One region of the Bacillus sp. NP247 genome, then DNA from elsewhere that is predicted to be linked to it. Evidence: a T-box and tRNA genes for the amino acid it is inferred to sense, from the RefSeq annotation. Region 1 holds a T-box; the other regions hold tRNA genes.

Region 1 (10,801 bases):
CAGGTTACCCACGTGTTACTCACCCGTCCGCCGCTAACTTCATAAGAGCAAGCTCTTAATCCATTCGCTCGACTTGCATGTATTAGGCACGCCGCCAGCGTTCATCCTGAGCCAGGATCAAACTCTCCAATAAAGTTAGTTTGTCTAGCATCTAAAAATAAAAATTGACGTTTCACGTTGTTTGTTTCGTTTAGTTTTCAAAGTTCAATGTCGCGTTTCAGCGACTTTTATAATTTAACATTTTGATTTGAATCTGTCAACAACTTTTTTCTTTCGTTCCTGACGACGCTTATTAATTTATCATATTACTAATCGATAAGTCAACGCTTTTTTAAAAAATACCAAAATAAATTTATCTTGGTATTATATATAGCTTAATAATCACTAATGCAGCAACACCTGGCACCCCTAATAAACCTGATACTGTAGCTGTGCCCATGTTAATTGGAATATGAAAATCAAAATATGTCCCTGCAACATTCACAATAAATAGTAACGCTATACCTAAAGTGACATGAAAGAGTGCCTTCCCTATAAAACGTATTGGTTTAGCAGAAACACCAAAAACAAGAAAAATAAAAACCAAAGCAAGAATGCCAACAATAATAATTGTAGAATTCATTTTTTCCTCCTTATGAATGACCTATACATATCCATTTGTATGGGACAAGGCGATAAAAAAGAACATCTATAACATAACTCCTACCACTTCATCTTTATAACCTTTAATTAGTAATATTTCTTCTAAGCACTAACAATTAGATACAACTAATTCCATTCCCGCCTTTTCTTTCTCCTCTTTGATATCCCAGTAGCCCTGTTACTCACAAATAAATCGATAAAAAGCAAAAGGTCCCGCTTTAAAAAGCAGGACCTTTTACCATTGTTCCATTTTCACAGGACGACGTTTTGCTTCTTTTAACAAGAAAAAATATTTCGCCTCTGCTATTTTTAAAGAACAAAGTACATCTTGAGACGGCTCAACACTTTGTTCAACCAGTCTCTTCTGACGTAACCATTCATTCTTTACCTTTTCTAATAATACAATTAACTTATCGTCATACTCTTTACGCAACTTACCCTTTTTTTGAAAGAACATTTTCCCTTCTCCTCTTATATCTCTCTACGACCTTCTAAAGCTTTCGATAGTGTTACTTCATCTGCATATTCTAAATCTCCACCAACTGGCAGACCATGTGCAATACGAGTTACTTTGATTCCTGTCGGCTTTAAGAGGCGGGATATGTACATCGCTGTAGCTTCCCCTTCAATATTAGGGTTTGTTGCTAATATCACTTCTTGTACTGTTTCATCTTGTAGTCTCTTTAATAACTGCGGGATATTAATATCCTCAGGTCCAATTCCCTCCATTGGAGAAATGGCACCACGCAACACATGATATACACCTTGATATTCTTTCATTTTTTCCATCGCAATTACATCTTTCGGCTCTTGTACTACACAAACAACCGATTGATCTCTATGCGAATCGTCACAAATATAACAAGGATCACGGTCAGTGATATGCCCGCATATAGAACAATACGCTAAATCTCGCTTCGCATTCACAAGCGCTTTCGCAAAACCTAACACATCATCCTCTTTCATATCTAACACGAAGAATGCCAATCGAACCGCCGTTTTCGGCCCGATTCCTGGCAACTTCATAAAACTATCGATTAATTTTGATATTGGTTCTGGATAATGCATATATCAATATCCTCCTAGAACATTCCACCTGGTAAGTTCAAACCTTTTGTAAATTTGCCCATTGTAGAATTTGAAAGTTCATCAACCTTTTTAAGTGCATCATTCGTTGCAGCTAATACTAAGTCTTGTAACATTTCAATATCTTCTGGATCTACAACTTCTTCTTTAATTTTCACTTCAAGAACTTGCTTATGGCCATTTGCGATAACAGTAACCATTCCGCCGCCAGCCGTACCTTCAACTGTTTTGTCGCCAAGCTCTTCTTGTGCCTTCGCCATGTCTTTTTGCATCTTTTGCATTTGTTTCATCATATTATTCATATTTCCCATTCCGCCACGCATCATAATTAATTCCTCCTCATTATTATTACTCTTTTATTTCAATAAGTTCTTGCCCTACTAATTTTACAGCCTCTTCTATAAGAGGATCTTCCTTTTGTTCTGGGCTTTCTTCAGAATCCCCGCCTTCGCGTTGTAAAAAGTCTTCACGAATTTTACCCCATTCACTTTTTGGGATAGCAATCATATTTAACCTTTTACTTAACAATTCGAAAAGAGTTTGTTCCAATGTATCCATCGCTTCTCGATTTTCACTAGCCATTTTGCAATGAATCTCATATTGAAATGCTAACACATAGGTATCATCAGAAGCCGCAACTGGTTCACTATTTTCTAACAAAACAGCAAATGCTACTTTGTTATGTGACTTGAGCCTTCCTAATAATTCACCCCATACAGCTTTTAACTGTTCTAAATCTTGACGCTTCGCTTGCTTTAACACTTCATTCACACGTCCAACAGGAATTTTCATACTTCCTGTTCGTACCGGTTTTGGTGTTGCCCGCGTCTCTCTTACTTCCTGCTGCACACCAGCTGGCACGCCATTCTTTTTAACTTGCTCTAACTCTTTCTCCAGCTGCTGCATCCTGTTCATAATCGCTTGTAAACGATCTGCGCCGTTTGCTTGCATCATAAACTGCTGACACAGTTGCACCATAACAACTTCCAAGAATATTCTTGGATGATTTGTCCACTTCATCTCCTGTTGTCCCTTACTAAGGGTATGAATAATTTCATAGATTACTTCCGGTTGCATTTCTTCACTTAACGTACGGAATTGATCATCTACAATTACTCGTTCCAACATATGTTCTAATTGTGGTGAAGTTTGATATAAAAGCATATCACGATAGTAATAAATGAAATCCTCCATAAAGCGAACTGGATCTTTCCCTTTACTCATCATCTCATCTATAATACGTAACGCTCTTGATACATCATTTTCACGTATACATTCTACCAGGTCACCTAAATATCGCTGAGATACAGATCCTGTTACAGCTAAAACATCCTCACTCGTCACCATCTCATCACTATAAGAAATAGCTTGATCGATAAGACTAAGCGCATCACGCATACCACCTTCGGCGGCACGCGCTACGATTTGTAACGCTTCATCTTCTACTTGCGTACCTTCATTTGTCACGACTGTCGATAACCTCTCAACGATATCATTTACTGATATCTTTCGAAACTCAAAACGCTGACAACGCGAAATGATTGTAGCTGGAATCTTATGCGGTTCTGTTGTCGCCAAAATAAAGATAACATGTCCTGGCGGCTCTTCTAAAGTTTTCAAAAGCGCATTAAAGGCACCCATAGAAAGCATGTGAACTTCATCAATAATGTATACTTTATATCCTACAGCACTTGGAGCATATTTTACTTTATCTCTTATATCTCGAATTTCATCTACACCGTTATTTGAAGCCGCATCAATTTCTAATACATCTGAAATAGACCCTTGTGTAATTCCTAAACAAGAAGGACATTCATTACAAGGTTCAGCTACCGGGGCGTGTTCACAGTTAATTGCCTTTGCAAATACTTTTGCAATTGTCGTTTTCCCTGTTCCCCTCGGACCAGAAAACAAATAAGCATGTGAAGCTTTCTCTTGAAGAAGGGCATTTTGCAACGTTTTTGTCACGTGCTTTTGACCGACTACATCTTCGAATTTTTGCGGTCTCCATGTTCGGTATAACGCTTGGTATGACACGAAAATACGGCCTCCCTCAAAGGTTATTATCTCATTTATTATAACCCATTCTGTTTATAGATTCCAAAAGTTATTTTCCATACAAAAAACCCACCTTTATATTAAGGTGAGTTTTGTATACATATATAACTGCCGTGCACCTTCTGTCGATTACGTACCATAAGCGTTACTCAAGCAGTTAGCTCGGTTCAGGCACTCCTGCGGCACACGAGAAAACCCGCTTATTGCTGCTTCCTTCCGGACCTGACAAGGTTCACGGGGTCCCGTTGCGCAGGACCCAAACGTCAACACCACTTACTTAAGGCAGACCTTACAGCAGCATAACCTCGAGAAGGGATTCGGCCTCGCTAGAGCGGATTGCGAGTATAGGGCACCGCTACCTCCCCGCTTAGCACGGCAAAGTTAAAACCAATATTCGGTTGCCTTGGATAAGGCATTATCAGTATAACTTGTTTTTTTACAAAATGCAAATACGTTAGTTACCATTACTTTTCTCTAGTTTTTTCGCTTCTTTTCTTTTCTTACGAAGCTCCCTAAAAAAACTCGTTAACAACGTACCACATTCCTCTTCAAGTACACCAGTCACTACTTCACACTGATGATTAAAACGCTCATCAGTTAAAAGATTCATCAATGTACCTGCACATCCACCTTTCGGATCGCTCGCACCATATACAACCCGTTTTACACGCGATAAAACAATTCCCCCTGCACACATTGGACAAGGTTCTAATGTTACATATAACGTTGTATCTTCTAAACGCCATGTCCCTAATTTTTTGCAAGCTTCATCAATAGCTAAGAGCTCGGCGTGAGCTATTGATCTCTGTTCAGTTTCTCTTAAGTTATGTGCGACACTAATCACTTCACCATCTAGCACAATTACAGCACCAATTGGTACCTCCTGTATCGCCTCCGCCTTCTTTGCTTCCTCTATTGCCAACTGCATAAAATATATATCTCGCTCCATAACATAGTCCTTTCACCAAAAATAAAATACACTTTTTCATTTCTTGCAGGTGGGATAACTTTTACAAATTCAATCCAACCTAAAGAAGAAAGAGAGGGAATTACATATGAAAAATACTGCCTTACTCATTATCGATATGATTAATGATTTTCAATTCTCCCACGGGCCCATTCTGGCACAGAAATGTGAAATTATAAAGAACCCCATTTTACAATTAAAGGACAGCATGAAATCATTGGGGTATCCAATAATTTATGTCAATGATCACTATCAACTTTGGAGATCTGATATCGATCAACTTATTACTCATTGCACAAATGAGTATAGTAAAAATATTATTGAGGCCATTGCTCCGCATACTGACGATTACATTTTTATTAAACCACATTACTCTGCTTTTTATGAAACACCTTTGAATTCTTTATTGGGTTATTTAAAAATCGAAAATCTCATTTTAACAGGAATTGCCGGGAACATATGCATCCTTTTTACAGCTAATGATGCCCATATGAGAAATTATACACTTTATGTACCACGGGATTGTATCGCTTCTAATAACGAGCAAGATAATGAACATGCTTTAAAAATAATGGAAGCCACATTAAAGGCAAATATTGTACCGTCATCCCAAATAAAATTTAGTTAATACATATCTATTTTCCAACTTTTTATATCAAATTAGTCCGCTCGCTCCCCTCTTGTGCTACAATAATTCTGTTTTGTGTTTTTAGTAGTCACGGTAAATCACTGATTGAAAGGAGGAAACAGCGTGACCGGAGTACCATTTATCACGGTTGAAGGACCAATTGGTGTTGGAAAAACTTCACTTGCGAAGGAACTTTCAACTCACATGCAACTCCACTTACTAAAAGAGATTGTTGATGAAAATCCTTTTTTAGGAAAATTCTACGAAGACATCGACGAATGGAGTTTTCAAACAGAGATGTTCTTTCTTTGTAATAGATACAAACAACTAGAGGATATTAACATAAAGTATTTAAATCAAAGGAAGCCTGTAGTAGCAGATTATCATATATTTAAAAATTTAATTTTTGCATCCCGTACATTAAAAGATTCTCAATATGACAAGTACATGCAAATTTATCGCATTCTTACGCAAGATATGCCTGTACCAAATGTCATCGTTTATTTAACAGCAAGCCTAGAAACATTACAAAAACGAATTGCGATGCGCGGAAGAGAATTCGAAAAAAATATGGATCCAAATTACTTGCTACAGCTTACAAAAGATTACGAAACAGCAATGGATGCTTTCAAAAAGGACCATCCAGATATTCCAGTATTGAAATTTAATGGAGACGATATGGATTTTGTAAGAAATCCTGATGATTTAAATGTCATCTTATCCGCTCTTCAAAATACTCTCTTGAAGGAGCCGAAATAACAATGAATTTAAGGCAAAAATATGATATACCAAACGATGCAGTTATCACTATTGCTGGAACAGTAGGTGTCGGTAAATCAACTATGACAACTGCATTAGCTAACGCTTTAGGTTATCGTACATCTTTTGAAAAAGTAGATTCCAACCCATATTTGGACAAGTTCTATGCTGATTTCACACGCTGGAGCTTTCACTTACAAGTGTATTTTTTAGCAGAACGATTTAAAGAACAAAAAAGAATTTTCGAATATGGTGGCGGTTTTGTTCAAGACCGTTCTATCTATGAGGACACTGGTATTTTCGCAAAGATGCATTACGAAAAGGGTACAATGACTGAAACTGATTATGAAACATACAAAGGTTTATTTGATGCTATGGTCATGACTCCTTACTTCCCTCATCCAGACTTATTAATTTACCTAGAAGGTTCTTTTGATGATATTGTCGATCGTATTCAAGAACGAGGACGTCCGATGGAGCAGCAAACACCAATTGAGTATTGGAAAGAGATGCATGGACGTTACGATAACTGGATTAATAACTTTAATTCATGCCCTGTTTTACGATTAAACATTAATGAATACGATATTTTAAAAGATGGCGATTCAATCGAACCAATCATTAAAAAAATTGGACATTTTTTAAAACAAACACGTAAACTTGTAAAATAAAAAACCCGTGCATATGCACGGGTTTTCCTATGAAATTACTTTTTCTTTTTCGTCGGAGCAATAATTTCACTCTCTGGCTTTCCAGCGTTAATACGCTGACGAACAGTACTCGTACTAATATCATATGTTTCAGCAATCTCTTTAACAGTCATTTCTTCCCCATTAATTACTGCTGTTAGTAATTTCCCTGTACGTTTTGGAGTTACTTCTTTTTGCACAGCTGGTTTTTCAGCTTCTTTTGTTACCTCTACTTTTTTTACAACCTGTTTTACATCACAAGTGCAACCACAAAGTTTACGAAATGTATCATCACTTATAATGCGCGACACATTTGCACCACTGTTTAAAATTCTATTGTTCTTACAGACAGGACATTGTACATAATATAAAGTTTTTCCATCTAAAGGAAACGTTTGTATAATAAGATCCATGTTAACTCCTTTCATATCTATGAAGATAATCATCGGAATATGAGTGTGTAATAAGGACACTGTATCCTTACATCATACTTTATGATTGGTTTTAAAATAAAAACTCGTTACGTGTTGGTAACGAGTTCTCCAATCTCCACTTATATGCGCTGTTGTCAATTATATCTGGAGGAGGTAGAGGGATTCGAACCCCCGCGCGACTCTCGCCGCCTGTCGGTTTTCAAGACCGATCCCTTCAGCCAGACTTGGGTATACCTCCATATTGACATCAAATATAATATCAAAAGAAAAACAGTTAGTCAACCCCACTATAATAAATTATGAGGAAAGGAAAATTTCACTTTTCCTCTCCTTTATGACACTGCTGACAACGTCCATAATTACCAATCACTCATACCGATGAATGTTTTAACTTATTTAATAACTGTTTTTCCTCCCATATAAGGGCGAAGAACTTCTGGAATTATAATTGTACCATCTTCTTGTTGGTAGTTCTCTAAAATAGCTGCCACTGTACGTCCAATTGCAAGACCAGATCCATTTAGTGTATGAACATGTTCCGGTTTGCCATTTGGCTCACGGCGGAAACGGATATTCGCGCGTCTCGCTTGGAAGGCCTCAAAATTACTACAAGAAGAAATTTCACGATATGTACCATAGCTTGGAATCCATACTTCAATATCGTATTTCTTCGCTGCTGTAAATCCTAAATCTCCTGTACACATGCTCATAACGCGATATGGCAACTCTAATAATTGTAACACGCGCTCTGCATCATTTGTTAATTTTTCTAACTCCTCGTAAGAATCTTCTGGTTTCACGAACTTCACAAGTTCAACTTTATTAAATTGGTGTTGGCGAATTAAACCGCGTGTATCACGACCAGCTGAACCTGCTTCAGAACGGAAGCATGAGCTAAACGCAGCATATCGTATCGGCAATTGCTCTTTACTCACAATCTCATCACGATGCATATTCGTTACAGGTACTTCAGCTGTTGGGATTAGGAAATAATCTTCACTTTCAATACGGAATGCATCTTCTTCAAACTTCGGAAGTTGTCCTGTTCCTGTCATACTTGCACGGTTTACCATATAAGGAGGCAATACTTCCTCATATCCATGCTCATCAGTATGAAGGTCAAGCATAAAGCTAATCAAAGCACGTTCTAATCTTGCACCAGCACCTTTGTAAAATACAAATCGGCTTCCTGTTACTTTCCCAGCACGTTCAAAATCTAAAATCCCTAAATCAGTAGCAAGGTCCCAATGTGGTTTTGGCTCATAAGTAAATTCTTTCACTTCTCCCCAAGTACGTGCCACTACGTTATCATCCTCTGTTTCACCTATTGGAGCAGATTCATGAGGGATATTTGGGATAGATAGCATTAATCTTTCTAAATCTTCTTCAACTGTACGAAGCTCATTATCAAGATCTTTTACTTTTTCCCCAACTTCACGCATTTCTAGAATTAGAGCTTCCGCATCTTTCTTTTCACGCTTTAATACTGAAATTTGTTGAGATACTTCGTTACGTTTACTTTTTAGTTCTTCCGTTTGAACAAGTAGCTCCCTTCTTCTCGTATCAAGTTCTTCAAAGCGACCAAAATCCGTTAAATCTTCGCCTCTATGCTGTAATTTTGCTTTTACTTCTTCAAAATTCGTACGTAAAAATTTAATATCAAGCATTATATACTCCTCCTTTTATTTTATAAAACACAAAAAACTCTCGTCCCTATACAAAGGGACGAGAGTTAACCCGCGTTGCCACCCTAGTTGAAAGCATTACCGCTTTCCTCTCAAGTAGAAATAACGGCTCTTCACCGGGAATGCTTACTAATCAAAAGATATTCCACATTCCATTCCAGGATGGATTCACAAACTGTTTCTATCGATTTCCACCAACCATCGACTCTCTATAAGAAACAACATCTGTTACTACTTCCTATCAACACGCTTATTTTATAAAATTGTTACCATCAATTTACTATAATCTTATACAAGTTGCAAGTTACTTATACAACTTTTTTCATTTTCGCTTCTTTTACCATTTCTACAAAGTATGCTGTTACACGATGATCATCCGTTAATTCCGGATGGAAAGAAGCAGCTAAAAACGGTCCTTGCCTTACCGCTACCATTCGCTCGCCATGCGTAGAAAGTACTTCAACATCATCAGCTACATTTACAACATACGGAGCACGGATAAATACACCAACAAAGTCCTCTCCCACACCTTTCATTGAAAGTGCAGCTTCAAAGCTATCTCTTTGGCGTCCGAACGCATTGCGCTCAACCGTAATATCCATAGCGCCAATATGCGCTTCTTCATAGCCAATAAGCGTTTTCGCAAGAAGAATCATTCCTGCACATGTACCAAACATTGGTTTACCAGACTTCGCAAATGTACGAAGAGGCTCCATGAAAGCATACTTATCAATAAGACGGCGCATTGTTGTACTTTCACCGCCTGGTAAAATAAGACCATCAATTTCTTCAAGTTGTTCTATACGCTTTACAACCACAGCTTCTGCACCACTTGCTTCAACTGATTTCACATGCTCACGAACAGCACCTTGAAGACCTAGTACACCGATTTTCACCATTTTAAAGATCTCCTTTAATTACCATCCACGCTCTTGCATGCGTTGTTCTGGTAATAACGTTGAAATTTCGACACCTTTCATTGCATTACCTAATCCTTTAGAAAGGCTTGCAATTAGTTCGTAATCTTCATAATGAGTCGTTGCTTCAACGATTGCACGTGCAAATTTCTCTGGGTTCTCTGATTTGAAGATACCAGATCCAACAAATACACCATCAGCACCAAGTTGCATCATTAACGCTGCATCTGCAGGTGTTGCTACACCACCTGCTGCAAAGTTTACAACTGGCAGGCGACCAAGGCGTTTAATTTCAAGTAGTACTTCATAAGGAGCACCAGTATTTTTTGCATATGTCATTAACTCATCTTCACGTAGACTTGCAACTTGACGGATTTCTGCATTGACTTGGCGCATATGACGCACTGCCTCTACAATGTTTCCAGTTCCAGGCTCACCTTTTGTACGAAGCATAGATGCACCTTCTGCAATACGACGTGCAGCTTCTCCAATATCACGGCAACCACATACAAATGGAACTGTGTAATCACGTTTATTTAAATGGTATACTTCATCAGCGGGAGTTAATACTTCACTCTCATCGATATAGTCTACCCCTAATGATTCTAATACACGTGCTTCTACAAGGTGACCGATACGGCATTTTGCCATAACCGGAATTGATACAGCACCCATAACTTCTTCAACAATTGTTGGATCTGCCATACGAGAAACGCCACCTGCTGCACGAATATCTGCAGGTACACGCTCTAATGCCATAACAGCAACTGCGCCTGCCTCTTCTGCAATTCTTGCTTGCTCAGCGTTAACTACGTCCATAATAACGCCGCCTTTTTGCATTTCTGCCATTCCACGTTTTACACGTTCTGTCCCTGTTACATTTGTCATGTACAAAAACCCCCCTAGGTGAATTGCTTTCCCCATTAAAGAAGAAAA
Region 2 (7,710 bases), 720 kb from region 1:
TCATCGGATTACCGAATTCAGTCAAACTCCGAATGCCAATGACTTATCCTTAGGAGTCAGACTGCGAGTGATAAGATCCGTAGTCAAGAGGGAAACAGCCCAGATCGCCAGCTAAGGTCCCAAAGTGTGTATTAAGTGGAAAAGGATGTGGAGTTGCTTAGACAACTAGGATGTTGGCTCAGAAGCAGCCACCATTTAAAGAGTGCGTAATAGCTCACTAGTCGAGTGACTCTGCGCCGAAAATGTACCGGGGCTAAATACACCACCGAAGCTGCGAATTGATACCAATGGTATCAGTGGTAGGGGAGCGTTCTAAGTGCAGTGAAGTCAGACCGGAAGGACTGGTGGAGCGCTTAGAAGTGAGAATGCCGGTATGAGTAGCGAAAGACGGGTGAGAATCCCGTCCACCGAATGCCTAAGGTTTCCTGAGGAAGGCTCGTCCGCTCAGGGTTAGTCAGGACCTAAGCCGAGGCCGACAGGCGTAGGCGATGGACAACAGGTTGATATTCCTGTACCACCTCTTTATCGTTTGAGCAATGGAGGGACGCAGAAGGATAGAAGAAGCGTGCGATTGGTTGTGCACGTCCAAGCAGTTAGGCTGATAAGTAGGCAAATCCGCTTATCGTGAAGGCTGAGCTGTGATGGGGAAGCTCCTTATGGAGCGAAGTCTTTGATTCCCCGCTGCCAAGAAAAGCTTCTAGCGAGATAAAAGGTGCCTGTACCGCAAACCGACACAGGTAGGCGAGGAGAGAATCCTAAGGTGTGCGAGAGAACTCTGGTTAAGGAACTCGGCAAAATGACCCCGTAACTTCGGGAGAAGGGGTGCTTTCTTAACGGAAAGCCGCAGTGAATAGGCCCAAGCGACTGTTTAGCAAAAACACAGGTCTCTGCGAAGCCGTAAGGCGAAGTATAGGGGCTGACACCTGCCCGGTGCTGGAAGGTTAAGGAGAGGGGTTAGCGTAAGCGAAGCTCTGAACTGAAGCCCCAGTAAACGGCGGCCGTAACTATAACGGTCCTAAGGTAGCGAAATTCCTTGTCGGGTAAGTTCCGACCCGCACGAAAGGTGTAACGATTTGGGCACTGTCTCAACCAGAGACTCGGTGAAATTATAGTACCTGTGAAGATGCAGGTTACCCGCGACAGGACGGAAAGACCCCGTGGAGCTTTACTGTAGCCTGATATTGAATTTTGGTACAGTTTGTACAGGATAGGCGGGAGCCATTGAAACCGGAGCGCTAGCTTCGGTGGAGGCGCTGGTGGGATACCGCCCTGACTGTATTGAAATTCTAACCTACGGGTCTTATCGACCCGGGAGACAGTGTCAGGTGGGCAGTTTGACTGGGGCGGTCGCCTCCTAAAGTGTAACGGAGGCGCCCAAAGGTTCCCTCAGAATGGTTGGAAATCATTCGTAGAGTGCAAAGGCATAAGGGAGCTTGACTGCGAGACCTACAAGTCGAGCAGGGACGAAAGTCGGGCTTAGTGATCCGGTGGTTCCGCATGGAAGGGCCATCGCTCAACGGATAAAAGCTACCCCGGGGATAACAGGCTTATCTCCCCCAAGAGTCCACATCGACGGGGAGGTTTGGCACCTCGATGTCGGCTCATCGCATCCTGGGGCTGTAGTCGGTCCCAAGGGTTGGGCTGTTCGCCCATTAAAGCGGTACGCGAGCTGGGTTCAGAACGTCGTGAGACAGTTCGGTCCCTATCCGTCGTGGGCGTAGGAAATTTGAGAGGAGCTGTCCTTAGTACGAGAGGACCGGGATGGACGCACCGCTGGTGTACCAGTTGTTCTGCCAAGGGCATAGCTGGGTAGCTATGTGCGGAAGGGATAAGTGCTGAAAGCATCTAAGCATGAAGCCCCCCTCAAGATGAGATTTCCCATAGCGTAAGCTAGTAAGATCCCTGAAAGATGATCAGGTTGATAGGTTCGAGGTGGAAGCATGGTGACATGTGGAGCTGACGAATACTAATAGATCGAGGACTTAACCATATAATATGAAGCAATGTTATCTAGTTTTGAAAGAATATAAAAAACTTATTGACCTTTAAAAGTGAATGAGTTACAATCATTCTTGTCTTAAATGAATATAGTCTGGTAATGATGGCAGAGAGGCCACACCCGTTCCCATACCGAACACGGAAGTTAAGCTCTCTAGCGCCGATGGTAGTTGGGACCTTGTCCCTGTGAGAGTAGGACGTTGCCAGGCAAAATGGAGGATTAGCTCAGCTGGGAGAGCACCTGCCTTACAAGCAGGGGGTCGGCGGTTCGATCCCGTCATCCTCCACCATATATGTCGGAGGGGTAGCGAAGTGGCTAAACGCGGCGGACTGTAAATCCGCTCCTTCGGGTTCGGCAGTTCGAATCTGCCCCCCTCCACCATTTCTTAATTATTGGGCTATAGCCAAGCGGTAAGGCAACGGACTTTGACTCCGTCATGCGCTGGTTCGAATCCAGCTAGCCCAGCCATTAAGAGCCATTAGCTCAGTTGGTAGAGCATCTGACTTTTAATCAGAGGGTCGAAGGTTCGAATCCTTCATGGCTCACCATTTTCAATAAAATATGCGGGTGTGGCGGAATTGGCAGACGCACTAGACTTAGGATCTAGCGCCTTTGGCGTGGGGGTTCGACTCCCTTCACCCGCACTTTTAAAAAAATATATCATACATGTCTTGCGGAAGTAGTTCAGTGGTAGAATACAACCTTGCCAAGGTTGGGGTCGCGGGTTCGAATCCCGTCTTCCGCTCCAATTTTCAGTATGATATGCCGGGGTGGCGGAACAGGCAGACGCACAGGACTTAAAATCCTGCGGTGGGTGACCACCGTGCGGGTTCGACCCCCGCCCTCGGCACCATATGCGCCCGTAGCTCAATTGGATAGAGCGTTTGACTACGGATCAAGAGGTTAGGGGTTCGACTCCTCTCGGGCGCGCTTTTATTAACGGGAAGTGGCTCAGCTTGGTAGAGCACCTGGTTTGGGACCAGGGGGTCGCAGGTTCAAATCCTGTCTTCCCGATTTTCCCAAAAACATGGGGCCTTAGCTCAGCTGGGAGAGCGCCTGCCTTGCACGCAGGAGGTCAGCGGTTCGATCCCGCTAGGCTCCACTTTATTTTTTATATGTCGGAGGTATACCCAAGTTCGGCTGAAGGGATCGGTCTTGAAAACCGACAGGCGGCGAGAGTCGCGCGGGGGTTCGAATCCCTCTACCTCCTCCATTTTTTTAAAAAGTGGTTTAGTACATATAAAAATGAATAAGATATTAATTTTTCCTTCATGGAGGTATACCCAAGTTCGGCTGAAGGGATCGGTCTTGAAAACCGACAGGCGGCGAGAGTCGCGCGGGGGTTCGAATCCCTCTACCTCCTCCATTTATTTTTAAAACATAATATCGTCGCGGGGTGGAGCAGTACGGTAGCTCGTCGGGCTCATAATCCGAAGGTCGCAGGTTCAAATCCTGTCCCCGCAACCAATGGTCCCGTGGTGTAGTGGTTAACATGCCTGCCTGTCACGCAGGAGATCGCCGGTTCGACCCCGGTCGGGACCGCCATTTTATGTTGGCTCGGTAGCTCAGTCGGTAGAGCAGAGGACTGAAAATCCTCGTGTCGGCGGTTCGATTCCGTCCCGAGCCACCATTTTTTTAAATTATGCCGGCTTAGCTCAATTGGTAGAGCAACTGACTTGTAATCAGTAGGTTGGGGGTTCAAGTCCTCTAGCCGGCATCATTTAGGGGCATAGTTTAAAGGTAGAACTGAGGTCTCCAAAACCTCCAGTGTGGGTTCGATTCCTACTGCCCCTGTAAAGTATATGGGCCTATAGCTCAGCTGGTTAGAGCGCACGCCTGATAAGCGTGAGGTCGATGGTTCGAGTCCATTTAGGCCCACCATATATATTCCGCAGTAGCTCAGTGGTAGAGCTATCGGCTGTTAACCGATCGGTCGTAGGTTCGAGTCCTACCTGCGGAGCCATGGCCCGTTGGTCAAGTGGTTAAGACACCGCCCTTTCACGGCGGTAACACGGGTTCGAATCCCGTACGGGTCATAAAAAAAGAGTCAGCAATATGCTGACTCTTTTTTATTATGTATAAGCCTCTTTTTATCACCTTATTTTCCTGAAATAAATAAAGGGATTTAGGAAAAGCTATGGTATGTATTAAAAGGAGGAGATGAAAATGACACAAGTTAGAGAACTTATGAGTACTCATATCGTACATTGTACACCATTAGACAATGTATATGAGGCAGCTGTAAAAATGAAGGAAGAATCGGTTGGATTGATTCCTGTTATTGAAAATAAACAAGTTGTTGGGCTTGTTACTGATCGAGACTTAGTTGTTCGTGGGATTGCTGAAAAACATCCTGGATCTAATCAAATTACAAATGTAATGACAACAAACATTGTTTCAGTTTCTCCAGATGATTCTATTGAAAAAGCTACAGAATTAATGGCACAATATCAAATTAGACGGTTACCGGTAGTTGAGAGCGGTCAACTTGTTGGGATGCTAGCACTAGGGGATTTAGCTATAAGAGAATCAGCAGATGATCAAGCAGGCTTTGCTTTAAGTGAAATCTCGGAGCATACGGAATAAAGTAAAACTTTAATTAGCGGGAGTCTTACTGCCCGAAAAGAGCGAGATAAATTACGTATAAAAATCAGATACATTATTCTAGTATATATGGATTAAACTGATATGTTAGCATGATGTATCTGAGACATTATATAATAAGTGTAGAGTCAATATTTTTGACAGTTTTTTTAAATTTGTCATTCCTAATTTTTAATAAGAGAAAAAATGATATACTGAGAGATATAAGTATTATGATAGATTTTGAATATAACAATATTTATTATTAATGATGTAATAATGAATTAATATTTCCTATGTAGATAAAGTGAAACTTTAATTATTGGGGTCCATCCCCCAATAATTATTAGTTGAACCAATCGGGCTTTTACGGGCAGTTTTATCTCCCACCTAACTTCCTCGCATTCGCCGAATTTTGAGGTGGGAGTCTTACTGCTCGAAAATAGCGGGATAAAAAGGGAAGGGGAATTATATGAGGGATGTACAGGGCGATCCAAATTGGAATTTGGTTACAGATACATATATAGAACCAAATAATTTCGCTGAGTTATTTTCTTTACTTGTACCTTGTCATCCAAAAGGTGAAGGGAAAGAGCGAACTATATTAGTATGGAAAGAAAAAGAATTTTATAAAGAAGAAAATTTAGCGTCATTTATCGTATATGGCATGAATAGAGTAAAGAATTTACCGCAGTTTCATAAAGATGAAATTCCAACTCTAGTACGTATTCTTCGTCTATGTCAAGAGATTGGTTGGTATGAAGAGGCAAATGCTTTTATGGTAACCCAAGGGCTAGATGAATTTGTCCAAACTTCATTGGAGTATGAAACATGGGATCTTTTGACGAAAGCAGTTGCTTTAAACTATTTAATTATTAAATATCGTATTGGTGAATTAACAGCTGAGGATGTAGAAATTTGGAATCGAGTTAAATTTAACGAGAAATGTATAACAGATTGTAAACACCTATTATCTCATAAAGAAGTGTTGGAATTTACATTCTTTTATATGTGTAAGCGAGCAAAAACACTATCAAAAGAACAATTAAATAGTGATATGATGAGTCTAGCAATGTATTGTAATACTTTTGTGTATGATTTATATACACATGACTTATTACGAAAGTATCGTAAGTGTACAGATTTCCTATCATATTATGGACCTAGTCAAGCAGTTTTAGCTTGTCAAAGAGCTGTACTTTCTCAAATTTCCGATCGATTAGACCCTTTAAAGACAACTCATGTAGATGATTATTTATATGTGATGAAAGAAATGATGGAGCATATGACGATAGGGGTAATGGATCGGTATGGTCATTTTATTGGAAAGTTACTATCATATGTACCATTTTTCGAAATGATCCAAGTTCCACAGCATGCATATTATTGTGAAGAATTACTGTATATTTGTAAGGGAATTGAATACAAAGAAGAAATACTACGCAATTATATATTTATACAATTACATGATTGTTTACCATCATTCTTTAAACTATTTCTTAAAAATAAGCGTTATGCAACGATTCATGATATTCTTTTCTATTGGTGCGACGATGAACAAAGAATGAGCTTAGAGAAAAAATATAATCTTAGTTTCATTTATGAAAAATATGCTTGTGGATAAACCGTATTTTACATATTAAAAATTAATATAAATTAAAAAGGATCTCAAGTTTATGTGAGATCCTTTTTTGTTAGTAAAACAAGGAGAAAGTAACTAAGATAAGAAATAACATTCCATAAAGGAGAAATTGTGAAGTATAACTTCCTTGTATACCAAAAAAAGTATTCATTTTTTTATATAAATTCAATATATATTTCATTGGATTATCTTTGAAAGATTGGTACACAGTGTCTCCTCTTTCTAAGCTTCTTGTTCATGTTTTTGGTTATTAGGGACATTAACGTATCTAGCTAGGAATAATAAGACACCTATAAAGAATACAGGAAGTACAGTAGATAAATAAAAACCATTACTAATTATATTTGTTATAAGAGCACTCAAAAGAAAAATTGCATTATAAATATGGGCAATTTTTTGTTTTAGCCGCATTTGTAATGCTTCCATAATGATTTCTAAAGCAACAAAAGCAATAATAATAGATAAAAATACAGTGTTCGTATTATAAATGATTAAACAACAGATTAAACCTAAAAAGGCCAGGTATTCAATAAAGAGAGGTATATTGCGTGGCATATAATTTACCTAACTAAATATGGCAGTGGGTTCACTGCATTTGTTTTTTCAAAATTCCATTCCCCATTATGTAATTCAAAATGGAGATGTTGCCCGTATGAATGACCTGTGTTTCCCATATGACCTACTAATTGTCCAGTTTGTACTTGATCACCAGCTTGTACAGTGCGATCCTTCATATGAGCATAAACTGTTGTATATAATTTCCCATTTATTTGATGGGCGATGAACACGACATTGCCGTAGCTAGCCGAATAATAAGATTTCACAACTTTACCTGCAGCAGCAGCTTGAATAGAGACATTTCCTTGTGCTGCTATATCTATACCATAATGCATTTGCTCCCAGCGCATATCAAAAGTGGAGCTGATTTTCCCTTGAGTAGGGAATTTGAAAACTGCTGGAATTGATGCAGGTTGAGCTGTTTTAGCTTGTGCTTGATTTTGATTTTGCGCTACATAGTGTTTCGCTACATATCCGTATCCTGTGCCAAAACGAATTTTATACCAAGTACCTACCGTTTCTACTACTTGTACTTGTGTACCATTTTGTAATGAGCCAAGTAGAGTGCTACTTGTACTAGCGTTGCTACGTACATTTAATTTTGGTGTTGCAACAGTATAGGAAGGAGAACCTTGTACAGTTACACCTTTTACTAGAGGTGTGGATCCATTAGATACAAATGTTTTTTGTACGTATCCAATTTGACCGTTATGTAATATTTTGTACCAATCCCCTTGTTCACCTTGAATGGTAATGAATTGACCATTTGGTAATATATCTAGAATAGAAGACTCTGTATTAGGTTCAGAACGAACGTTTAATGCGTTTGCATTTACGATATATTGATTCTTTGGTTGAACATTTTTTTTGAATAGAATTGCATCTTTTTTCATATAGCCTGTTTTGTTGTTAACAGATACTTTATACC
Region 3 (10,801 bases), 500 kb from region 1:
ATGCTATTTTAGAGTACCTTGTGGAATCTATGACGCACCCAACAGCGGATGACATTTATAAAGCATTAGAAGGTAAGTTTCCAAATATGAGTGTTGCAACTGTCTATAATAACTTACGTGTGTTTAAAGAGGTTGGACTTGTAAAGGAATTAACTTATGGAGACGCTTCAAGTAGATTTGATTATGTTACAAGTCAACATTATCATGTGATTTGCGAAAAATGTGGTAAGATTGTTGATTTTCCTTATGGGGGCTTGGAACAGCTTGAAGAGGAAGCTGCAAAAACGACAGGCTTCGTTATTAATAGTCATCGCTTAGAAATTTATGGCGTTTGTCCAGAGTGTCATAAGGCGTAATATATAATAAAGAAAGAGGCTGACGGCTATACGTCGACCTCTTTCTTTATTATATATAACTATTTAGGATTTATAGCTCTTCTTATTATATTTCTCATCAAATTCTTTTCCTTCTAGATTTTGATCAAGTGTTAAAGGTTGATTGCAATGCATACATGCGTCGACACGACCGAGCATTTTTGTTGGTTTATCGCAGCTTGGACAAATAATTTGTATCGTTTTTGTAGATAACATACCAATCCAAAAGTAAACAACAGTGCTAGCGATGACAGCTAAAAAACCAACCATCATAAAGGTTGTCATAATAATGATGTTTTCGCGAAAAAAGACACCTAAGTATGCAATGAAGAGGCCGATAAATACTAAACTCAATGCAAAGGTTCGGATTTTATTAATTTTGTTCGAATATTTAATACCCATTCCCACCACACTCCTATAGGGATAATATAACACACAATTTAGAATGTTTTACAAAAACGAAGGCTATGATTAAATTTATCACTTATTAAAGAACAGTAGTACTTTCTTTTAAGATGCAATACAGAAAGAGATTAGGTGGAAGAAGCGTGTCTATAAAAGAGGAGTAGTAAATTTTTTTCTATAGTTAATTTAGCTTTTTAACGGGATGTGAAATTTTTTTAGAAAAAGTATTGACCCTATATATACTGCGTGATATATTAATAAACGTCGCTGATGCGGAAACGCAGAAAACGATAAAAAAGAAATTGAAAAACTTAGTTGACATCGAAAAACGAAGATGTTAACATAAGGAAGTCGCAATTGAGCGGCGAAGTAGTTCTTTGAAAACTGAACGAAACAAACAACGTGAACGTCAATTTTTATTTTTAGATGCTAGACAAACTAACTTTATTGGAGAGTTTGATCCTGGCTCAGGATGAACGCTGGCGGCGTGCCTAATACATGCAAGTCGAGCGAATGGATTAAGAGCTTGCTCTTATGAAGTTAGCGGCGGACGGGTGAGTAACACGTGGGTAACCTGCCCATAAGACTGGGATAACTCCGGGAAACCGGGGCTAATACCGGATAATATTTTGAACTGCATGGTTCGAAATTGAAAGGCGGCTTCGGCTGTCACTTATGGATGGACCCGCGTCGCATTAGCTAGTTGGTGAGGTAACGGCTCACCAAGGCAACGATGCGTAGCCGACCTGAGAGGGTGATCGGCCACACTGGGACTGAGACACGGCCCAGACTCCTACGGGAGGCAGCAGTAGGGAATCTTCCGCAATGGACGAAAGTCTGACGGAGCAACGCCGCGTGAGTGATGAAGGCTTTCGGGTCGTAAAACTCTGTTGTTAGGGAAGAACAAGTGCTAGTTGAATAAGCTGGCACCTTGACGGTACCTAACCAGAAAGCCACGGCTAACTACGTGCCAGCAGCCGCGGTAATACGTAGGTGGCAAGCGTTATCCGGAATTATTGGGCGTAAAGCGCGCGCAGGTGGTTTCTTAAGTCTGATGTGAAAGCCCACGGCTCAACCGTGGAGGGTCATTGGAAACTGGGAGACTTGAGTGCAGAAGAGGAAAGTGGAATTCCATGTGTAGCGGTGAAATGCGTAGAGATATGGAGGAACACCAGTGGCGAAGGCGACTTTCTGGTCTGTAACTGACACTGAGGCGCGAAAGCGTGGGGAGCAAACAGGATTAGATACCCTGGTAGTCCACGCCGTAAACGATGAGTGCTAAGTGTTAGAGGGTTTCCGCCCTTTAGTGCTGAAGTTAACGCATTAAGCACTCCGCCTGGGGAGTACGGCCGCAAGGCTGAAACTCAAAGGAATTGACGGGGGCCCGCACAAGCGGTGGAGCATGTGGTTTAATTCGAAGCAACGCGAAGAACCTTACCAGGTCTTGACATCCTCTGAAAACTCTAGAGATAGAGCTTCTCCTTCGGGAGCAGAGTGACAGGTGGTGCATGGTTGTCGTCAGCTCGTGTCGTGAGATGTTGGGTTAAGTCCCGCAACGAGCGCAACCCTTGATCTTAGTTGCCATCATTAAGTTGGGCACTCTAAGGTGACTGCCGGTGACAAACCGGAGGAAGGTGGGGATGACGTCAAATCATCATGCCCCTTATGACCTGGGCTACACACGTGCTACAATGGACGGTACAAAGAGCTGCAAGACCGCGAGGTGGAGCTAATCTCATAAAACCGTTCTCAGTTCGGATTGTAGGCTGCAACTCGCCTACATGAAGCTGGAATCGCTAGTAATCGCGGATCAGCATGCCGCGGTGAATACGTTCCCGGGCCTTGTACACACCGCCCGTCACACCACGAGAGTTTGTAACACCCGAAGTCGGTGGGGTAACCTTTATGGAGCCAGCCGCCTAAGGTGGGACAGATGATTGGGGTGAAGTCGTAACAAGGTAGCCGTATCGGAAGGTGCGGCTGGATCACCTCCTTTCTATGGAGAATTGATGAACGCAGTTCATCAATAAACGTTGACTTGTTTCGTTTCGTTCAGTTTTGAGAGAACTATCTCTCAAGTTTAAATGTATGTTCTTTGAAAACTAGATAACAGTGTAGCTCATATTTTTTTAATTTTAGTTTGGTTAAGTTAGAAAGGGCGCACGGTGGATGCCTTGACACTAGGAGTCGATGAAGGACGGGACTAACGCCGATATGCTTCGGGGAGCTGTAAGTAAGCTTTGATCCGAAGATTTCCGAATGGGGAAACCCACTATACGTAATGGTATGGTATCCTTACCTGAATACATAGGGTATGGAAGACAGACCCAGGGAACTGAAACATCTAAGTACCTGGAGGAAGAGAAAGCAAATGCGATTTCCTGAGTAGCGGCGAGCGAAACGGAATCTAGCCCAAACCAAGAGGCTTGCCTCTTGGGGTTGTAGGACATTCTATACGGAGTTACAAAGGAACGAGGTAGACGAAGCGACCTGGAAAGGTCCGTCACAGAGGGTAACAACCCCGTAGTCGAAACTTCGTTCTCTCTTGAATGTATCCTGAGTACGGCGGAACACGTGAAATTCCGTCGGAATCTGGGAGGACCATCTCCCAAGGCTAAATACTCCCTAGTGATCGATAGTGAACCAGTACCGTGAGGGAAAGGTGAAAAGCACCCCGGAAGGGGAGTGAAAGAGATCCTGAAACCGTGTGCCTACAAATAGTCAGAGCCCGTTAATGGGTGATGGCGTGCCTTTTGTAGAATGAACCGGCGAGTTACGATCCCGTGCGAGGTTAAGCTGAAGAGGCGGAGCCGCAGCGAAAGCGAGTCTGAATAGGGCGTTTAGTACGTGGTCGTAGACCCGAAACCAGGTGATCTACCCATGTCCAGGGTGAAGTTCAGGTAACACTGAATGGAGGCCCGAACCCACGCACGTTGAAAAGTGCGGGGATGAGGTGTGGGTAGCGGAGAAATTCCAATCGAACCTGGAGATAGCTGGTTCTCCCCGAAATAGCTTTAGGGCTAGCCTTAAGTGTAAGAGTCTTGGAGGTAGAGCACTGATTGAACTAGGGGTCCTCATCGGATTACCGAATTCAGTCAAACTCCGAATGCCAATGACTTATCCTTAGGAGTCAGACTGCGAGTGATAAGATCCGTAGTCAAGAGGGAAACAGCCCAGATCGCCAGCTAAGGTCCCAAAGTGTGTATTAAGTGGAAAAGGATGTGGAGTTGCTTAGACAACTAGGATGTTGGCTCAGAAGCAGCCACCATTTAAAGAGTGCGTAATAGCTCACTAGTCGAGTGACTCTGCGCCGAAAATGTACCGGGGCTAAATACACCACCGAAGCTGCGAATTGATACCAATGGTATCAGTGGTAGGGGAGCGTTCTAAGTGCAGTGAAGTCAGACCGGAAGGACTGGTGGAGCGCTTAGAAGTGAGAATGCCGGTATGAGTAGCGAAAGACGGGTGAGAATCCCGTCCACCGAATGCCTAAGGTTTCCTGAGGAAGGCTCGTCCGCTCAGGGTTAGTCAGGACCTAAGCCGAGGCCGACAGGCGTAGGCGATGGACAACAGGTTGATATTCCTGTACCACCTCTTTATCGTTTGAGCAATGGAGGGACGCAGAAGGATAGAAGAAGCGTGCGATTGGTTGTGCACGTCCAAGCAGTTAGGCTGATAAGTAGGCAAATCCGCTTATCGTGAAGGCTGAGCTGTGATGGGGAAGCTCCTTATGGAGCGAAGTCTTTGATTCCCCGCTGCCAAGAAAAGCTTCTAGCGAGATAAAAGGTGCCTGTACCGCAAACCGACACAGGTAGGCGAGGAGAGAATCCTAAGGTGTGCGAGAGAACTCTGGTTAAGGAACTCGGCAAAATGACCCCGTAACTTCGGGAGAAGGGGTGCTTTCTTAACGGAAAGCCGCAGTGAATAGGCCCAAGCGACTGTTTAGCAAAAACACAGGTCTCTGCGAAGCCGTAAGGCGAAGTATAGGGGCTGACACCTGCCCGGTGCTGGAAGGTTAAGGAGAGGGGTTAGCGTAAGCGAAGCTCTGAACTGAAGCCCCAGTAAACGGCGGCCGTAACTATAACGGTCCTAAGGTAGCGAAATTCCTTGTCGGGTAAGTTCCGACCCGCACGAAAGGTGTAACGATTTGGGCACTGTCTCAACCAGAGACTCGGTGAAATTATAGTACCTGTGAAGATGCAGGTTACCCGCGACAGGACGGAAAGACCCCGTGGAGCTTTACTGTAGCCTGATATTGAATTTTGGTACAGTTTGTACAGGATAGGCGGGAGCCATTGAAACCGGAGCGCTAGCTTCGGTGGAGGCGCTGGTGGGATACCGCCCTGACTGTATTGAAATTCTAACCTACGGGTCTTATCGACCCGGGAGACAGTGTCAGGTGGGCAGTTTGACTGGGGCGGTCGCCTCCTAAAGTGTAACGGAGGCGCCCAAAGGTTCCCTCAGAATGGTTGGAAATCATTCGTAGAGTGCAAAGGCATAAGGGAGCTTGACTGCGAGACCTACAAGTCGAGCAGGGACGAAAGTCGGGCTTAGTGATCCGGTGGTTCCGCATGGAAGGGCCATCGCTCAACGGATAAAAGCTACCCCGGGGATAACAGGCTTATCTCCCCCAAGAGTCCACATCGACGGGGAGGTTTGGCACCTCGATGTCGGCTCATCGCATCCTGGGGCTGTAGTCGGTCCCAAGGGTTGGGCTGTTCGCCCATTAAAGCGGTACGCGAGCTGGGTTCAGAACGTCGTGAGACAGTTCGGTCCCTATCCGTCGTGGGCGTAGGAAATTTGAGAGGAGCTGTCCTTAGTACGAGAGGACCGGGATGGACGCACCGCTGGTGTACCAGTTGTTCTGCCAAGGGCATAGCTGGGTAGCTATGTGCGGAAGGGATAAGTGCTGAAAGCATCTAAGCATGAAGCCCCCCTCAAGATGAGATTTCCCATAGCGTAAGCTAGTAAGATCCCTGAAAGATGATCAGGTTGATAGGTTCGAGGTGGAAGCATGGTGACATGTGGAGCTGACGAATACTAATAGATCGAGGACTTAACCATATAATATGAAGCAACGTTATCTAGTTTTGAGAGAATATAAAAAACTTGTTGACTTTCTAAGTGAATCAAGTATAATAATGTTTGTCTCAAGCGAATATAGTCTGGTAATGATGGCAGAGAGGTCACACCCGTTCCCATACCGAACACGGAAGTTAAGTTCTCTAGCGCCGATGGTAGTTGGGACCTTGTCCCTGTGAGAGTAGGACGTTGCCAGGCAATATTATTCCGCAGTAGCTCAGCGGTAGAGCTATCGGCTGTTAACCGATCGGTCGTAGGTTCGATTCCTACCTGCGGAGCCATTGGAGAGCTGTCCGAGTTGGCCGAAGGAGCACGATTGGAAATCGTGTATACGTCACAAGCGTATCAAGGGTTCGAATCCCTTGCTCTCCGCCATAAGCAATTTATAATATTTGGCCCGTTGGTCAAGTGGTTAAGACACCGCCCTTTCACGGCGGTAACACGGGTTCGAATCCCGTACGGGTCACCACTTTTGGAGGATTAGCTCAGCTGGGAGAGCACCTGCCTTACAAGCAGGGGGTCGGCGGTTCGATCCCGTCATCCTCCACCATATAAATTATATGAATAATATTATCGCGGGGTGGAGCAGTACGGTAGCTCGTCGGGCTCATAACCCGAAGGTCGCAGGTTCAAATCCTGTCCCCGCAACCAAATGGTCCCGTGGTGTAGTGGTTAACATGCCTGCCTGTCACGCAGGAGATCGCCGGTTCGACCCCGGTCGGGACCGCCATTTTTAATAAGGCTCGGTAGCTCAGTCGGTAGAGCAGAGGACTGAAAATCCTCGTGTCGGCGGTTCGATTCCGTCCCGAGCCACCATTTTAATAAAATATGCCGGCTTAGCTCAATTGGTAGAGCAACTGACTTGTAATCAGTAGGTTGGGGGTTCAAGTCCTCTAGCCGGCACCATGTAAGTTTCGGAGGGGTAGCGAAGTGGATAAACGCGGCGGACTGTAAATCCGCTCCTTCGGGTTCGGCAGTTCGAATCTGCCCCCCTCCACCATATTTACATAGGGGCATAGTTTAAAGGTAGAACTGAGGTCTCCAAAACCTCCAGTGTGGGTTCAATTCCTACTGCCCCTGCCAAATATATAAACACAACATGGCGGTTGTGGCGAAGTGGTTAACGCACCGGATTGTGGCTCCGGCATTCGTGGGTTCAATTCCCATCAGTCGCCCCATTTTTATTTTTAAAAATTACAAATAAATTAATGGATACTTACATATAATTAAGTAAAACTTCGGTGGGCTATAGCCAAGCGGTAAGGCAACGGACTTTGACTCCGTCATGCGCTGGTTCGAATCCAGCTAGCCCAGCCATTTTTGCGGAAGTAGTTCAGTGGTAGAATACAACCTTGCCAAGGTTGGGGTCGCGGGTTCGAATCCCGTCTTCCGCTCCATTTTAACTTCATATGGCGGCATAGCCAAGTGGTAAGGCAGAGGTCTGCAAAACCTTTACCACCGGTTCAAATCCGGTTGCCGCCTTTCTTATTATGCCGATGTGGCGGAATTGGCAGACGCGCACGACTCAAAATCGTGTTCCTTCGGGAGTGTCGGTTCGACCCCGACCATCGGTATCACGAACGGCTTAACATCAAGGCTCTACACTAATTGTGTAGAGCTTTTTTGTGTTTTCTTCACACTACAAAATAAGCACTAATAGTGCGTTGGGTTAGTGTGCGGTGAGTAAGCGACGAACTTTAGATACAGTTGGAAGAAACTATGAAGTACTAAAAGGATAAAATTTCAGTAGAATATTACATATACAAGAATTTTTTCGAGCACTCTAGAGAGAATCTCTCCACCCTGGTGACATGAAGTTAAATCCGATACCACCAGTTGAAATTACCACATTATCAGCTGGTAATTTCGTAATTTCCAAAAACTTCTTTTCAAACTCTTCTCTGTTGTACTTGTACATAGTTGAGTGGCACGACCACATTTGCGTTGAAGTACTCAACCAGTCCCCTAATTCCTTTAATTTAGGAAACGACTCAAATTGAATTGGCCCATCCAATTTTATGAATCTCACTTGATAGATAGTTGGGTTTAACTTCTCTCCTATTCCTTTAAAACCATGTGATTTTTTCTCATTTGAATGTGTCATAATTCTCCCTCATCCTTCCTTCAAATTTTTGAATTACAAGAAAATTTTTCCTATTTTAATTATACAGCAATAGAAAGTAATTAAGGAAATATTATGGGATTAGTAGAGGAATGAAAAGGAATAACTTTAGTTTGATAATGAACAGTTCATAACATACTACATAACAAATCTTTAAAAGGACAGGGCAGCTTTGCCCTGTCTTTCTTATTGTTTAGCAAGAAATAATAAAATAAATCATCACAGTAATAAATGAAATATGATGAACTTAATCAAGGGAGAGGAATGAAAGTAAAAGGTGTCAGTTATTTAATATGATTCCATTTTGGCTCCGTTTCATTTTAATTTATCATGTTTAAAGAAGCTCAAAATTTTTTAAATGCTTTAAAATAAAGGATTTAAAAGGTAGCACTCTATATAAATGTCACCTAAAAAGACTCAAAATTGTGTTCCTTCGGGAGTGTCGGTTCGACCCCGACCATCGGTATCGGTGACTTAAAAAAGACTCTAATAGAAATGTTAGAGTCTTTTTTGTTAAATTATGCTACGTGATTCTAAAATTCGTAATAAACTTAGGAATTCATGTATAATATAACTTGTCGAAAGAACAAAATGATAGTGATTTATATTATGTCTGTAATATGAATCAAAAATGAAATTTTTATATTTCTTTTAAAAATGTGTTGAATACACATTATATTTTATATTAATATTTTTATGTAGATTTAAAACGGGAAAGAGAGTGGAAAGTATGGGCCGTAAATGGAACAATATTAAAGAAAAAAAAGCATCAAAGGATGCAAATACAAGCCGTATATACGCGAAATTTGGACGTGAAATTTATGTGGCAGCAAAACAAGGCGAGCCAGATCCAGAATCAAACCAAACGTTAAGAGTTGTATTAGAACGTGCGAAAACATACAACGTGCCAAGAACAATTATTGACCGTGCGATTGAAAAGGCAAAAGGCGGTTCAGAAGAAAACTATGACGAGCTTCGTTATGAAGGCTTTGGACCAAACGGATCTATGGTAATTGTAGATACACTGACAAATAACGTAAACCGTACTGCAGCAGATGTACGAGCTGCATTTAGCAAAAACAGTGGTAACATGGGTGTAAACGGTTCTGTAGCTTACATGTTTGATGCGACAGCTGTTATCGGTCTTGAAGGTAAAACGTCAGATGAAGTTCTTGAAATCTTAATGGAAGCAGATGTAGATGCACGTGACATTCTAGAAGAAGAAGATTCTGTTATCGTTTATGCTGAACCTGATCAGTTCCATTCAGTACAATCTGCACTTAAAGATGCCGGTGTTGAAGAATTTACAGTTGCAGAATTAACAATGCTTGCACAAAGTGATGTAGAACTTCCTGAAGATGCTCAAGTACAATTTGAAAAAATGGTTGATGCATTAGAAGATTTAGAAGATGTACAGCAAGTTTACCACAACGTAGACTTAGGGGAATAATATAAGACAGAAGACCCTTTCCTTTAACGAACAGGGTCTTTTTTTTATGAAGTTAATTAAGGTGGTAAAGGATTAAAGGTATTTTGTAGCTGTTAGGGAATATGGTTATAGGTTTGTATTTTAAATAATCGTATTTCTTGGAGGTATTTCTGTGGAGTATAAAACACCAAAGCATATTGTTGCCGTAGCAGGTTATTTAACAAATGAAAAGAATGAAGTGCTTTTAACGAAAGTGCACTGGCGAGCTGATACGTGGGAAATGCCTGGAGGACAGGTAGAAGAAGGGGAAGCGCTCGATCAAGCAGTTTGCAGAGAAATAATGGAGGAAACCGGATTAACTGTGAAGCCTATCGGAGTTACAGGGATTTATTATAATGCTTCTATGCATATTGTAGCTGTTGTTTTTAAAGTAGCATATGTTAGTGGTGAAATAAAAATTCAACCTGAAGAAATACAAGAAGCTAAATTTGTTGCTTTAAATGAAGAGAACATCGATGAGTATATAACGCGTCCTCATATGAAATCAAGGACACTTGATGCGATGAAAGCAATGCATTTCATTCCATACGAAACATGGGAAGTTCAGCCATATAATCTTATAGGAAGATTGTAAAGTTTTGGTTAGTTATTTGAGGACATCTCAAATTGCTAACCTTTTCTTTATGTATACTGTTTCAGAAAAAGGTCACAATAATAAAGTGTAGGCTAATAATTAGTGGGGGAAGCAGGACTACCACCTAACTTCATTGCTTTAGCCAATTTTTGAGGGAGAAGTTTTACTGCCCACAAATAGCGAGATAATCTGAAAGTTAGTATTGATTTAGAGAACGTTTGTTCTGTATAATAATGATATATCGTATATAATTAGATTGCTAGATGTTTAAAAGTATAAACGTATAAATTGATATAATAAAAGAATAAAGTGAAATTAAGGAGAGTCCTACTTCCTATAAATAAATGTATATTCAACATTTCATATGAATAGTAGATAAAAAAAGACTGTGATACAATACATTTTTACACCTTACAATGTTGTAAGGTAGGTGTAAGAGAAATCGATGGGATATTCTTTTACAACAAGGTATTCTTAAGTTAAGAGTTATATATGCTGTGTGGAAAAGAGGTGTTCAAGATGAAAGAACGAGTATTATCCAGAGTGAATTATCATCAAAAAGTTGCATTAAATCCATTAACTAAATTTCTTTATAAAGCCATTATATTATTATTATTGTTAAGTTTTGCATTATTATTCGTTGGAAATGTAATGATTGAGCGAAGTGATATTAGTAAATTACATGTACCAGCTAAGTTAGAGGTACCAGAATCATTAACACACGCATTTATTGCGACGGAAGATAAAAGGTTTTA

The links. A T-box is a leader RNA that pairs with one kind of tRNA and senses whether it is charged. The one in region 1 lies ahead of serS (serine--tRNA ligase), so its partner is inferred to be a tRNA-Ser.
Region 2: it encodes a tRNA-Ser, which carries the amino acid that the T-box ahead of serS (serine--tRNA ligase) is inferred to sense. The anticodon was not compared.
Region 3: it encodes a tRNA-Ser, which carries the amino acid that the T-box ahead of serS (serine--tRNA ligase) is inferred to sense. The anticodon was not compared.

What each region holds. Positions count from the first base shown of each region.
Region 1 covers NZ_CP076653.1:2,689,050-2,699,850, reverse strand. Annotated here, with positions in the region: rRNA gene KPL75_RS14185 (16S ribosomal RNA) at 1-133, opposite strand, end outside; gene KPL75_RS14180 (pro-sigmaK processing inhibitor BofA family protein) at 353-622, opposite strand; gene KPL75_RS14175 (YaaL family protein) at 878-1,099, opposite strand; gene recR (recombination protein RecR) at 1,114-1,710, opposite strand; gene KPL75_RS14165 (YbaB/EbfC family nucleoid-associated protein) at 1,725-2,051, opposite strand; gene dnaX (DNA polymerase III subunit gamma/tau) at 2,077-3,765, opposite strand; RNA gene ffs (signal recognition particle sRNA large type) at 3,898-4,162, opposite strand; gene tadA (tRNA adenosine(34) deaminase TadA) at 4,241-4,735, opposite strand; gene KPL75_RS14145 (cysteine hydrolase family protein) at 4,842-5,381, shown strand; gene KPL75_RS14140 (deoxynucleoside kinase) at 5,505-6,140, shown strand; gene KPL75_RS14135 (deoxynucleoside kinase) at 6,143-6,811, shown strand; gene KPL75_RS14130 (sigma factor-like helix-turn-helix DNA-binding protein) at 6,847-7,242, opposite strand; tRNA gene KPL75_RS14125 (tRNA-Ser) at 7,409-7,501, opposite strand; gene serS (serine--tRNA ligase) at 7,656-8,930, opposite strand; T-box leader at 8,982-9,202, opposite strand; gene pdxT (pyridoxal 5'-phosphate synthase glutaminase subunit PdxT) at 9,257-9,847, opposite strand; gene pdxS (pyridoxal 5'-phosphate synthase lyase subunit PdxS) at 9,866-10,753, opposite strand.
Region 2 covers NZ_CP076653.1:3,415,449-3,423,158, forward strand. Annotated here, with positions in the region: rRNA gene KPL75_RS17750 (23S ribosomal RNA) at 1-1,990, shown strand, start outside; rRNA gene rrf (5S ribosomal RNA) at 2,092-2,207, shown strand; tRNA gene KPL75_RS17760 (tRNA-Val) at 2,213-2,288, shown strand; tRNA gene KPL75_RS17765 (tRNA-Tyr) at 2,297-2,380, shown strand; tRNA gene KPL75_RS17770 (tRNA-Gln) at 2,393-2,467, shown strand; tRNA gene KPL75_RS17775 (tRNA-Lys) at 2,472-2,547, shown strand; tRNA gene KPL75_RS17780 (tRNA-Leu) at 2,563-2,643, shown strand; tRNA gene KPL75_RS17785 (tRNA-Gly) at 2,673-2,747, shown strand; tRNA gene KPL75_RS17790 (tRNA-Leu) at 2,764-2,852, shown strand; tRNA gene KPL75_RS17795 (tRNA-Arg) at 2,856-2,929, shown strand; tRNA gene KPL75_RS17800 (tRNA-Pro) at 2,940-3,013, shown strand; tRNA gene KPL75_RS17805 (tRNA-Ala) at 3,029-3,101, shown strand; tRNA gene KPL75_RS17810 (tRNA-Ser) at 3,120-3,212, shown strand; tRNA gene KPL75_RS17815 (tRNA-Ser) at 3,273-3,365, shown strand; tRNA gene KPL75_RS17820 (tRNA-Met) at 3,390-3,466, shown strand; tRNA gene KPL75_RS17825 (tRNA-Asp) at 3,469-3,544, shown strand; tRNA gene KPL75_RS17830 (tRNA-Phe) at 3,554-3,629, shown strand; tRNA gene KPL75_RS17835 (tRNA-Thr) at 3,644-3,716, shown strand; tRNA gene KPL75_RS17840 (tRNA-Trp) at 3,723-3,793, shown strand; tRNA gene KPL75_RS17845 (tRNA-Ile) at 3,804-3,880, shown strand; tRNA gene KPL75_RS17850 (tRNA-Asn) at 3,888-3,962, shown strand; tRNA gene KPL75_RS17855 (tRNA-Glu) at 3,964-4,035, shown strand; gene KPL75_RS17860 (CBS domain-containing protein) at 4,166-4,585, shown strand; gene KPL75_RS17865 (DUF3965 domain-containing protein) at 5,055-6,206, shown strand; gene KPL75_RS17870 (hypothetical protein) at 6,447-6,779, opposite strand; gene KPL75_RS17875 (SH3 domain-containing protein) at 6,785-7,710, opposite strand, start outside.
Region 3 covers NZ_CP076653.1:3,193,646-3,204,446, forward strand. Annotated here, with positions in the region: gene perR (peroxide-responsive transcriptional repressor PerR) at 1-356, shown strand, start outside; gene KPL75_RS16730 (YgzB family protein) at 420-776, opposite strand; rRNA gene KPL75_RS16735 (16S ribosomal RNA) at 1,224-2,775, shown strand; rRNA gene KPL75_RS16740 (23S ribosomal RNA) at 2,922-5,843, shown strand; rRNA gene rrf (5S ribosomal RNA) at 5,944-6,059, shown strand; tRNA gene KPL75_RS16750 (tRNA-Asn) at 6,068-6,142, shown strand; tRNA gene KPL75_RS16755 (tRNA-Ser) at 6,145-6,236, shown strand; tRNA gene KPL75_RS16760 (tRNA-Glu) at 6,256-6,330, shown strand; tRNA gene KPL75_RS16765 (tRNA-Val) at 6,336-6,411, shown strand; tRNA gene KPL75_RS16770 (tRNA-Met) at 6,436-6,512, shown strand; tRNA gene KPL75_RS16775 (tRNA-Asp) at 6,516-6,591, shown strand; tRNA gene KPL75_RS16780 (tRNA-Phe) at 6,602-6,677, shown strand; tRNA gene KPL75_RS16785 (tRNA-Thr) at 6,692-6,767, shown strand; tRNA gene KPL75_RS16790 (tRNA-Tyr) at 6,778-6,861, shown strand; tRNA gene KPL75_RS16795 (tRNA-Trp) at 6,871-6,944, shown strand; tRNA gene KPL75_RS16800 (tRNA-His) at 6,964-7,039, shown strand; tRNA gene KPL75_RS16805 (tRNA-Gln) at 7,104-7,178, shown strand; tRNA gene KPL75_RS16810 (tRNA-Gly) at 7,184-7,258, shown strand; tRNA gene KPL75_RS16815 (tRNA-Cys) at 7,273-7,343, shown strand; tRNA gene KPL75_RS16820 (tRNA-Leu) at 7,354-7,435, shown strand; gene KPL75_RS16825 (DUF3884 family protein) at 7,645-7,965, opposite strand; gene KPL75_RS16830 (YebC/PmpR family DNA-binding transcriptional regulator) at 8,714-9,433, shown strand; gene KPL75_RS16835 (NUDIX hydrolase) at 9,585-10,046, shown strand; gene KPL75_RS16840 (transglycosylase domain-containing protein) at 10,566-10,801, shown strand, end outside.